DNA from 2 places in the Pseudomonas sp. 3B-A001-10F genome. Region 2 is predicted to be linked to the other one. Evidence: predicted binding sites of a transcription regulator. Region 2 holds the regulator's gene; the other holds the start of a gene.
The links. The regulator sigma-54, encoded in region 2, starts transcription at its own class of promoters, with help from an activator protein. The targets are predictions, from matches to a motif close to ANTGGCATNNANNTTGCTNT.

Region 1: the regulator sigma-54 is predicted to act here: its motif matches at 2,916-2,935, upstream of AC0ZWN_RS19605 (flagellar basal body rod protein FlgF).

The regions. Positions count from the first base shown of each region.
Region 1 is NZ_JBQYFW010000022.1:80,868-86,235, reverse strand. It holds gene AC0ZWN_RS19620 (flagellar basal body P-ring protein FlgI) at 1-514, opposite strand, end outside; gene flgH (flagellar basal body L-ring protein FlgH) at 542-1,237, opposite strand; gene flgG (flagellar basal-body rod protein FlgG) at 1,290-2,075, opposite strand; gene AC0ZWN_RS19605 (flagellar basal body rod protein FlgF) at 2,121-2,861, opposite strand; gene AC0ZWN_RS19600 (sigma-54-dependent transcriptional regulator) at 3,161-4,726, opposite strand; gene phhA (phenylalanine 4-monooxygenase) at 5,118-5,368, shown strand, end outside.
Region 2 is NZ_JBQYFW010000032.1:9,517-14,884, forward strand. It holds gene AC0ZWN_RS23320 (KdsC family phosphatase) at 1-458, shown strand, start outside; gene lptC (LPS export ABC transporter periplasmic protein LptC) at 467-1,039, shown strand; gene lptA (lipopolysaccharide transport periplasmic protein LptA) at 1,026-1,571, shown strand; gene lptB (LPS export ABC transporter ATP-binding protein) at 1,571-2,296, shown strand; gene AC0ZWN_RS23340 (RNA polymerase factor sigma-54) at 2,484-3,977, shown strand; gene hpf (ribosome hibernation-promoting factor, HPF/YfiA family) at 4,051-4,359, shown strand; gene ptsN (PTS IIA-like nitrogen regulatory protein PtsN) at 4,371-4,835, shown strand; gene rapZ (RNase adapter RapZ) at 4,838-5,368, shown strand, end outside.

The sequences.
Region 1 (5,368 bases), on a different contig from region 2:
AACGTTCTACCGACGCACCGCCCGGGATACGGCCGGCCGACGGAACGTTGACGGTGATCTTCGAACCGTCACGCCCTTCGGCGTCGAAACCGCCAACCACCAAGTTGCCCTGAGCGACTGCGTAGACGTTGCCGTCGATACCCTTGAGCGGGGTCAGCAACAGCGTACCGCCACGCAAGCTCTTGGAGTTACCGATCGAGGACACGGTGATATCGACCTGCTGACCGGGTTTGGCGAACGCCGGCAAGTCGGCACTGATCGACACCGCCGCGACGTTTTTCAACTGCACGTTGCCCGATCCCGGCGGCACCTTGATGCCGAACTGCGAGAGCATGTTGTTGAAGGTCTGCAGGGTGAACGGGGTTTGCGTCGTCTGGTCGCCGGTGCCGTTAAGCCCGACCACCAGGCCGTAACCGATCAACTGGTTGGAACGCACGCCGGAAATGCTGGCGATATCTTTCAGCCGCTCGGCGTGGGCACCAAAGGCTGCGGACATCAGCGCCGCAGCCAGCATGAGGCTCTTGAAATTCAACGTAGCCACCTAGAAAGGGAACAGCGGGCTGAGGAAGAAACGGTCGAACCAGCCTGGCTGACTCGTATCGGCAAACGCGCCGGTACCCGAGTAGGTGATGCGTGCATCGGCGACCCGGGTCGACGACACAGTGTTGTCCGTGGCGATGTCATCGGCACGCACCAGGCCGGCGATGCGCACCAGTTCGTCACCGGTGTTCAGCGTCAGCCACTTCTCGCCACGCACGGCGATGATGCCGTTGGGCAGCACGTCAGCGACGGTCACGGTGATCGAACCGGTCAGGCTGTTGCTCTGCCCGGACTTGGCGTCGCCTTTGGTCGAACGGTCGGCGCTATAGCCGGCGTTCAGACTCAGGTCGTTGCCCCCAATCGGATTGTTAGTGGTCAGGCTGGAGCCGAACAGCGAGGTCAGACCGACCTTGTTGTCACTGTTCTTGTCCATCTGCGAATTGGCGTTCTTGCTCGCCTGCGTGCGCTCGTTCAGGGTGATGGTGATGATGTCACCGACCCGGAAAGCCTTGCGGTCGCTGTACAGGTTCTGCTCGAAGCCGGCCTGATAGATCGAGCCATTATTGGCGGCAGCCGGCAACGGCGTGCGCGGCAACACCGGGGCGTAGTAAGGGTCATTGGGCTTGGGCGTCGGAGCGACGCAGCCCGCGAGCGAGACGACCCCACTCAATGCCAGAACAGATACAAAGCGATTCATGACCCTACCTCACGGTGTTGCAGGCGACCTCATGGCCGCCTCATAGACTTGATTACAGATTCTGCGTTACGAACGAGAGCATCTGGTCAGCGGTGGAGATCACCTTGGAGTTCATCTCGTACGCGCGCTGAGTGGTGATCATGTTGACCATCTCTTCAACAGTGCTGACGTTGGAGGTTTCCAGGGTGTTCTGCAGGGTGGTACCGAAACCGGCCAGACCCGGAGTGCCGACTTGCGGCGCGCCGGAAGCGGCAGTTTCCAGGAACAGGTTGTTACCCACTGCTTGCAGACCGGCCGGGTTGATGAAGTCGGCGGTTTGCAGGTTGCCAATCACTTGCGCTGCCGGGTTACCGGCAATGGTCACCGACACAGTACCGTCACGGCCAACGGTGAAGGTCTGCGCATCGTTCGGGATAACGATGGCAGGTTCCAGAGCGAAACCGCTGGCGTTGACGATCTGGCCGTTGGAATCGAGGTGGAAGGTACCGTCACGGGTGTAGGACGTGGTGCCGTCCGGCTGCAGGATCTGGAAGAAACCGCGACCGTCGATGGCCATGTCCAGCGGCTGCTCGGTGGTTTGCAGGCTGCCGGCGGTGAAGTTTTTCTGGGTGCCGACAATGCGCACACCGGTACCCAGTTGCAGACCCGACGGCAGTTCGCTGTCCTGAGTCGACTGAGCGCCTGGCTGACGCTTGATCTGGTAGAGCAAGTCCTGGAATTCGGCACGATCACGCTTGAAACCCGTGGTCGACACGTTCGCCAGGTTGTTGGAAATGGTGGTCAGGTTGGTGTCCTGGGCGGACAGACCGGTTTTGGCAACCCATAGAGCCGGAAGCATTCGATTCTCCTCGTGCGCCTGTTTTTCGGCGCGACGTTCTGATAATTAGCTGATCTGCAAGACCCGAGCCATGGCCTGGTCGTCGTCTTTCGCGGTGTTCATCATCTTGACGTGCAACTCGAACTGCTTGGCCAAGGCCAGCACCGAGGTCATCTCTTCAACGGCGTTGACGTTGCTCGACTCCAGGAAACCCGACACCAGTTTGACGTTGGCATCGGCCGGCGCAGGCTGGCCGTCCTTGGTATAGATCGAGCCGTCGAGGCCCTTGTTCATGTTCTTGATGTCCGGGTTGACCAGCTTGATCCGGTCGACCTCCGCCATGACACGAGGGCCTTCGCCCATCGCACGAATACTGATGGTGCCGTCTTCACCGACTTCGATCTGCTGCTCGGGCGGCACGGCGATCGGACCGCCATTGCCCATCACCGGCATACCGTTGCCGGCGCGCAATACGCCGAGGGCGTCGACGTTGAGGCTGCCGGTGCGCACGTAGCTTTCGCCGCCGTTCGGGTTCTGCACGGCGATCCAGCCATTGCCGGTGACCGCAACGTCGAGGTCACGACCGGTCTGCACCAGCGAGCCCGGAGTGAAGTCGGTGGCGGGCCGTTCGCTCATGGCAAACGCACGCGCCGGAAAGCTGTCACCGAACACCGGCATCGAACGCGCCTGCTCCAGGTCGCGCTGAAAACCGTTGGTGGAGATGTTCGCCAGGTTGTTGGCATGAGCCTTCTGCGCCAGTGCGTTCTGGCTGGCGCCGGTCATTGCCACATAAAGGTACTTGTCCACACTCTTTCCTCTGCATGCCGGACGTTTGCCGCCCACCGCTGTACTGCTGAGCCATAAGCAATTTGCAGACCAACTTTTTTCTGGCGCACAAAGGCCCGGCAAACAAAGGACTTGGGGGATGGCGAGGGGAAATTTGAAATGTATCGAAGTCGAAAAACCGGCGGTGTTATGCCGCTTGGCGGCAATCCCTCGAATGATCGTTCCCACGCTCCGCGTGGGAATACCTCAATGGACGCTCTGCGTCCGCTTTGGGACGCGGAGCGTCCCGGGCTGCATTCCCACGCAGAGCGTGGGAACGATCACGTGCTGCCCGACTCTTTGCCGACTTCGTATTCACGCAGCTTGTTGGCAATGGTGGTATGCGAAACCCCCAAACGCTTACCCAACTGCCGACTGCTCGGATGCTCGGAATACAACCGCTCCAGCACCGCTTTTTCGAATCGCCCGACAATCTCGTCCAACCCGCCTTCCAGCGAGAAATCGCCAAGCGGCTGACGCACGCCATAATCCGGCAGACGAATATGTTCGGCCTTCACCGTGCCGCCATCGCACAGCGAAACTGCCTGAAACAAAACGTTCTCCAGTTGCCGCACGTTGCCCGGCCAGTGGTAATGACTGAGGCGATCCATCGCCGCCGGCGCCAGTTTCGGCAGTGTGCAACCGATCTGCCGACTGGCCTGATCGAGGAAGTGCTCGACCAGCGGCGTCAACCCGTCGAGGCATTCGCGCAACGGCGGGATGTGCAGGGAGAGCACGTTCAAGCGGTGGTACAAATCCTGGCGAAACTCGCCGCGCGCGCACAACTCCGACAAGTCGACCTGCGTCGCACAGATGACCCGCACATCCAGGTAAACCTCTTCATCACTGCCGACCCGGCGGAAGCAACCGTCCTGCAAAAAGCGCAGCAACTTCACTTGAAGACGCGGGCTCATCTCACCGACACCGTCAAGAAACAGCGTGCCGCCCGCCGTCAATTCCAGCAGCCCGAGCTTGCCTTCGGCGCGTGCACCTTCGAACGCGCCCGGGCCGTAACCGAACAACTCAGTCTCGGCCATCGACTCCGGCAGGCCTGCGCAGTTGAGCGCCATCAACGGCGACTGCCCACGCGGACTGGCGAGGTGACAGGCGCGCGCAAGCAATTCCTTGCCGGTACCGGTTTCGCCCTCAATTAATAGCGGAGCGTCGAGCGGCGCCATACGCCGTGCTTCGCGCACCACGGCGGCCATCACTTTCGAGCTCTGGAAGATGCTGTCGAAGCCACGCAGTTCCTGCTTGCGCACGTTATAGATACGCTCGCCAACGCGGTCAGCGCGATGCAAGGTCAGCACCGCACCGGCCATGGCCTCACTGTCGTCGTGCTCCGATTGCAGCGGCGCGATGTCGGCCAGAAAGATGTCGCCCTTGACCTTGACCCGCATGCCGTTGATTCGCGATTTGTTGGCGCGCACCAGCTCTGGCAAATCGAAATCCTCGGCGTAACGCGACAGCGGAATACCCGGCACTTCATCGACGCGCACACCGAGCAACTGCGCCGCCGCACGGTTGGCCGCCACGATCGAGCCGCCCATGTCGATCGACAGCACCGGAAACTCCAGCGCGCCGAGCAGCGCATTCAACTCCATGTGCCGACGTTCGCTGGGCATCAGCCCAACCCGCTTGACGCCAAACACCCCGGCGATCGCCTCGAATTTCGGGCGCAACGCTTGGAACTGGATGTTGATCAGGTTCGGGCAATGCAGATAGATCGCGTTGCCATGCTCACCGCCGACCTCACCGCGCGCGACGTTGATCCCGTAGGCAACCAGCAGGTTGAGAATGTCGCGCAGGATGCCGATGCGGTTCTGGCAGTGGACTTTGATGCGCATATATAAGGCCCGACAAGATTGGGAGTTGAATACCGACCCTGTGGGAGCGAGCTTGCTCGCGAAGGCGTAAGCACATCCAGCATTGATGTGTCAGACCCAGCGCTTTCGCGAGCAAGCTCACTCCCACAGGTATTGCGGTGCGCCCGGAGCCCATTTTTCTGCCGAGGCACGCAGATAGTTGTCAAGATTATGTGACAGCCATCGGCCTTTTCAAACCTACGAATAGCCGCAAACGCGATATATCCGTCAAAGCGTAACGATTACTTTACAAATTCAGGCGAATTTTCCTACGTGCATCGCGATCAACCTACTGCAAACCACATCGCTCTCAGGTAATTCTGAATCCATCGCTGGACATAACAAGAACGAATTCCCCTAGCAGGAGAGCAGTATGAAGCAGACGCAATACGTGGCCCGCGAGCCCGATGCGCAAGGTTTTATCGACTACCCCGCCGAAGAACATGCGGTGTGGAACACGCTGATCACTCGCCAACTGAAAGTGATTGAAGGGCGTGCCTGCCAGGAGTATCTGGACGGTATCGAAAAACTCGGTCTGCCCCACGACCGCATTCCGCAACTCGGTGAGATCAACAAGGTGCTCGGCGAGACCACCGGTTGGCAGGTCGCCCGCGTGCCGGCACT
Region 2 (5,368 bases):
TCACCGACGGTCGCCTGTACTTCCTTGAAGACGGCAGCGAGTTCAAGACCTTCAATACCCTCGATGGCCAAGGCATCAAAATGCTGATGAACGCCGGCGTGCAGACCGCTATCATCAGCGGTCGCAAGACACCCGTCGTTGAACGTCGAGCGAAAAACCTGGGGATTCCCCACCTGTTTCAGGGCCGTGAAGACAAACTGGTCGTGCTCGACGGCCTGCTTGCGCAACTGGGCCTAAGCTATGAAGAAGTCGCCTACCTCGGTGACGACCTGCCTGACCTGCCGGTGATCCGCCGGGTAGGCTTGGGCATGGCAGTGGCCAACGCTGCCGATTTCGTCCGCGAGCACGCCCATGGCGTTACCCGCGCCCGTGGTGGCGAAGGCGCCGCCCGCGAATTCTGCGAATTGATCCTGCGCGCCCAGGGCCGCCTCGATGCGGCCAACGCCGCGTACCTGTGAGCCAAACCATGTTCAGCAAAAAATTTCGTAACTTCCTGCTGTTCGGCTGCATCGCTGCGATTTTCGCAGCGGTCGGCTATTGGAATATCAGCCCGGAACGCTTTCTCGACAAACCACCGGTCACCTCGGTTGAAACGCCTATCGACTGGTATGCAACCAACACGCATACCCTGCAATACCTGCCGGATGGCAAGGTGCAGTATGAGATGACGTCCGAAAAAGCCGAGCACGTGAAGGCAACCGACGTCACGCTCGTGACCAAACCCGACCTGAACATGTATCGCGGAACAGAATTTCCGTGGCACGTGACCAGTGAGCGCGGTGAAGTGAACTCAGGCGGCACCGAAGTCGAATTGATCGACTCGGTACGCGTTGCGCGCACCGATGAAAAGAAGCGTGACATCCTGATCACGTCCACTCGCATGACCGTGTTCCCGCAGCAGGAATATGCGCAGACCGAGCAACCCGTTAGAATCGACGGCGCTGGCGGTGTATCGACTGGCGTTGGAATGAAAGCGTACCTGAAGGAAAGCAGGATACACCTGCTATCGAACGTAAGAGGACAGTATGAGGCTCGTTAAAACCCTCCCTATTTTGCTCAGTCTGGGCGCAGCACTGGGAAGCGTGAGCGCCTGGGCTCTGCCGAACGATCAGCAGCAACCTATCCGCATTCAGGCCGACGACGCCCAACTGGACGACAAGAACGGCATCGCCACCTATAAAGGTGATGTGATCATCACCCAAGGTTCGATGATCGTTAAAGGCAACACCGTCACCATGACTCGCGCGCCGAATGGAGATATCGACGTAGTGACCTCCGTGGGCAACCTGGCTTATTTCGAGCAGCTGCAAACCCAGGGCGACACCAAACCGGTTCAAGGCTACGGCGTGACGATTCAATACCATGCCCAGCAAAACCGCGTCGTGCTGATCGACAAGGCCAAGGTCGTCGACAAAGACGGCAACGTCACTCAGGGCGAGAAAATCGTCTACGACACCGTGAAGAAACTGGCCAGCGCTGGTCGCGCTACCGGCAGCAAGGTCACCGAAACGCGTCCGCGCATCGACATGGTGATCCAGCCGAAGAAGAAAACCGACGAGAAAACCCAGTAATGGCAACTCTGAAAGCTCAGCACCTGGCCAAGGCCTATAAAAGCCGCCAGGTCGTGCGTGACGTCAGCCTGTCGATCGACAGCGGCCAGATCGTCGGCCTTCTCGGCCCGAACGGTGCCGGCAAGACCACGTGTTTCTACATGATCGTCGGCCTGGTACAGGCCGATCAGGGTCGCGTGCTGATCGACGATCTGGACGTCAGCCACCAGCCGATGCACGGTCGCGCCAAGGCCGGTATCGGCTATCTGCCGCAAGAAGCGTCGATCTTCCGCAAACTGTCGGTGGCCGACAACATCATGGCCATCCTCGAGACCCGTCAGGAGCTCGACAAGGCCGGCCGTCGCAAGGAGCTGGAAAGCCTGCTGCAGGAATTCCACATCAGCCACATCCGCGACAACCTTGGCATGAGCCTGTCCGGTGGTGAACGTCGCCGGGTGGAAATCGCTCGCGCGCTGGCAACGGCACCGAAATTCATCCTGCTCGACGAACCGTTCGCCGGTGTCGATCCGATCTCGGTCGGCGACATCAAGCAGATCATCCACCACCTCAAGGCTAAGGGCATCGGTGTATTGATCACCGACCACAACGTCCGTGAGACGCTGGACATCTGCGAAACCGCTTACATCGTCAACGATGGTCAACTGATCGCCGAAGGCGATGCAGAAACCATCCTGGCCAACGATCTGGTCAAGGAAGTGTATCTGGGCCACGAGTTCCGCTTGTAAGCGTAACAGTGCCCGGTGCGCCGCCCGGGCGCTGTATCGATTCAAGCAGGAATTAATACGCTTTAATTGTTACAGCGCTCTAGGCAAACACTTCAGTTTCAGGCATATAATTTGCTTAAGTTTGGCGCCCCGGCGCCCTGTAGTGGATGGCGCATAGCGCCGGCGAATAAGGTGTTAAGCCCCTGCCATGAAACCATCGCTAGTCTTGAGAATGGGCCAGCAGCTGACGATGACACCGCAGCTGCAACAGGCCATCCGCCTGCTCCAATTGTCGACCCTGGATCTGCAACAGGAAATCCAGGAGGCGCTGGAATCCAATCCGATGCTCGAACGCCAGGAAGAAGGCGAAGACTTCGACAATTCCGACCCCATGGCCGACAACGCCGAACAGAAGCCCAACACCGAGATCCAGGAACCCTCGTATCAGGAAACCGCGCCCACGGTGGACAACCTGGAGGAAGGCGACTGGAGCGAGCGTATCCCCAACGAACTGCCGGTCGATACCGCCTGGGAAGACGTCTATCAGACCAGCGCCAGCAGCCTGCCCAGCAGCGATGACGACGAATGGGACTTCACCACCCGCACGTCCGCCGGCGAGAGCCTGCAAAGCCACCTGTTGTGGCAGCTGAACCTGGCACCGATGTCCGACACCGATCGCCTGATCGCCGTCACCCTGATCGATTGCATCAACAATCAGGGCTACCTGGACGAAACCCTCGAAGAAATCCTCGAGGCGTTCGATCCGGAACTCGACATCGAACTCGATGAAATCGAAGCCGTCCTGCACCGCATTCAGCAATTCGAACCCGCTGGTATTGGCGCGCGCAACCTTAGTGAATGCCTGCTGCTTCAATTGCGTCAGCTACCCGCCAAGACGCCTTGGCTGGCTGAAGCGAAACGTTTGGTCAGCGATTACATCGACCTGCTCGGCAGCCGCGATTACAGCCAGTTGATGCGCCGCATGAAGCTCAAGGAAGACGAGCTGCGCCAGGTCATCGAACTGGTGCAAAGCCTCAATCCGCGCCCTGGCTCGCAAATCGAATCCACTGAAGCCGAATACGTTGTCCCTGACGTCATCGTGCGCAAGGACAACGAGCGCTGGCTGGTCGAGCTGAATCAGGAATCGGTGCCGCGTCTGCGCGTCAACGCCCAGTACGCCGGTTTCGTCCGCCGTGCCGACACCAGCGCCGACAACACCTTCATGCGCAATCAGTTGCAGGAAGCCCGCTGGTTCATCAAGAGCCTGCAGAGCCGCAACGAAACCCTGATGAAAGTAGCCACCCAGATCGTCGAGCATCAGCGCGGCTTTCTGGAGTACGGCGACGAGGCCATGAAGCCGTTGGTTCTGCACGACATCGCTGAAGCGGTCGGCATGCACGAATCGACCATTTCCAGGGTGACAACGCAGAAATTCATGCATACCCCGCGCGGTATTTATGAACTGAAATACTTTTTCTCCAGCCACGTCAGCACCTCCGAAGGCGGCGAATGCTCGTCCACGGCGATCCGCGCGATCATCAAAAAACTGGTTGCCGCGGAAAATCAGAAAAAGCCGTTGAGTGACAGCAAGATCGCTGGTTTACTGGAGGCACAAGGCATTCAGGTGGCTCGCCGCACCGTCGCCAAGTACCGCGAATCCCTCGGGATCGCGCCTTCGAGCGAACGCAAGCGGTTGATGTAAGCCACGTTACAGCGTTCCAGTGGCAGGCTATCCAGCCTGCCGCTTTATGCACTGGCAACGAAGGAGAAGCTGTATGCAAGTCAACATCAGTGGACACCAACTGGAAGTGACCGAACCTCTGCGCACCTACATCAACGAAAAACTCGACCGATTAGAGCGCCATTTCGACAAGATCACCAACGTGCAAGTCACGATGTGCGTCGAAAAGCTGAAGCAGAAAATCGAAGCCACCTTGCATATTCCCGGCGGAGAAGTGGTTGCCAATGCCGAGCATGACGACATGTATGCCGCCATTGACCTACTGACCGACAAGCTGGATCGTCAACTCAAAAAGCATAAGGAAAAGACCCAGAGCCTCCTCCAGGGCGCGACCGGTCGATAACCCCCCATTCCATGATCCGACTTGAAAGTATCCTGACCCCCGGCCGTTCCCTTGTGAACGTGCCGGGCGGCAGTAAAAAGAAAGCCCTCGAACAAATTGCCAACCTGATCGCCCGCGAAGTGGCGGATCTGGAGATGCAAGATGTCTTCGAGGCGTTGATTGCCCGTGAAAAACTCGGCTCCACCGGTTTTGGCAACGGCATCGCCATTCCTCACTGCCGCCTCAAGGGTTGCACAGCACCGATCAGTGCGCTGATGCACCTTGATGCTCCGATTGATTTCGACGCCATTGACGGCGCACCGGTTGACCTGCTGTTTGTTTTGCTGGTCCCGGAGGCTGCCACCGATGCGCACCTGGAGCTGCTGCGCCAGATCGCCAGCATGCTCGATCGCAAGGAAGTGCGTGAAAAACTGCGCAGCGCTCCAAGCAATGAAGCGTTGTATCAGGTTGTCCTGGACGAGCAGAACGGGCACTAATCATGCGCTTGATCATCGTCAGTGGCCGTTCCGGCTCGGGTAAAAGTACGGCTCTGGATGTCCTTGAGGACAACGGCTATTACTGCATCGACAACCTGCCTGCAGGCTTGCTGCCGGAACTGGCCGAACGCGCGCTGATTCACACGGAACTGGCGCAGCCGCTGGTAGCCGTGTCCATCGATGCGCGCAACCTGCCGAGCCACCTGACACGCTTTCCAGAACTGCTTGAAGATGTCCGGGCCAAACACATCCAGTGCGACGTCCTGTATCTGGACGCCGACGAAGAAACCCTGCTCAAGCGTTTCTCCGAAACCCGCCGTCGTCACCCGCTGAGCAACGCCAACCGCTCACTGGCCGAGGCGATCCAGGATGAAACCGCCCTGCTCGGCCCGATCGCCGACCTCGCGGACCTGAAGATCAACACCACCAATCTGAACCTGTACCAATTGCGCGACTCCATCAAGCTGCGTCTGCTGAACCAGCCGGAGCCGGGGACCGCATTTCTGGTCGAGTCCTTCGGCTTCAAGCGCGGC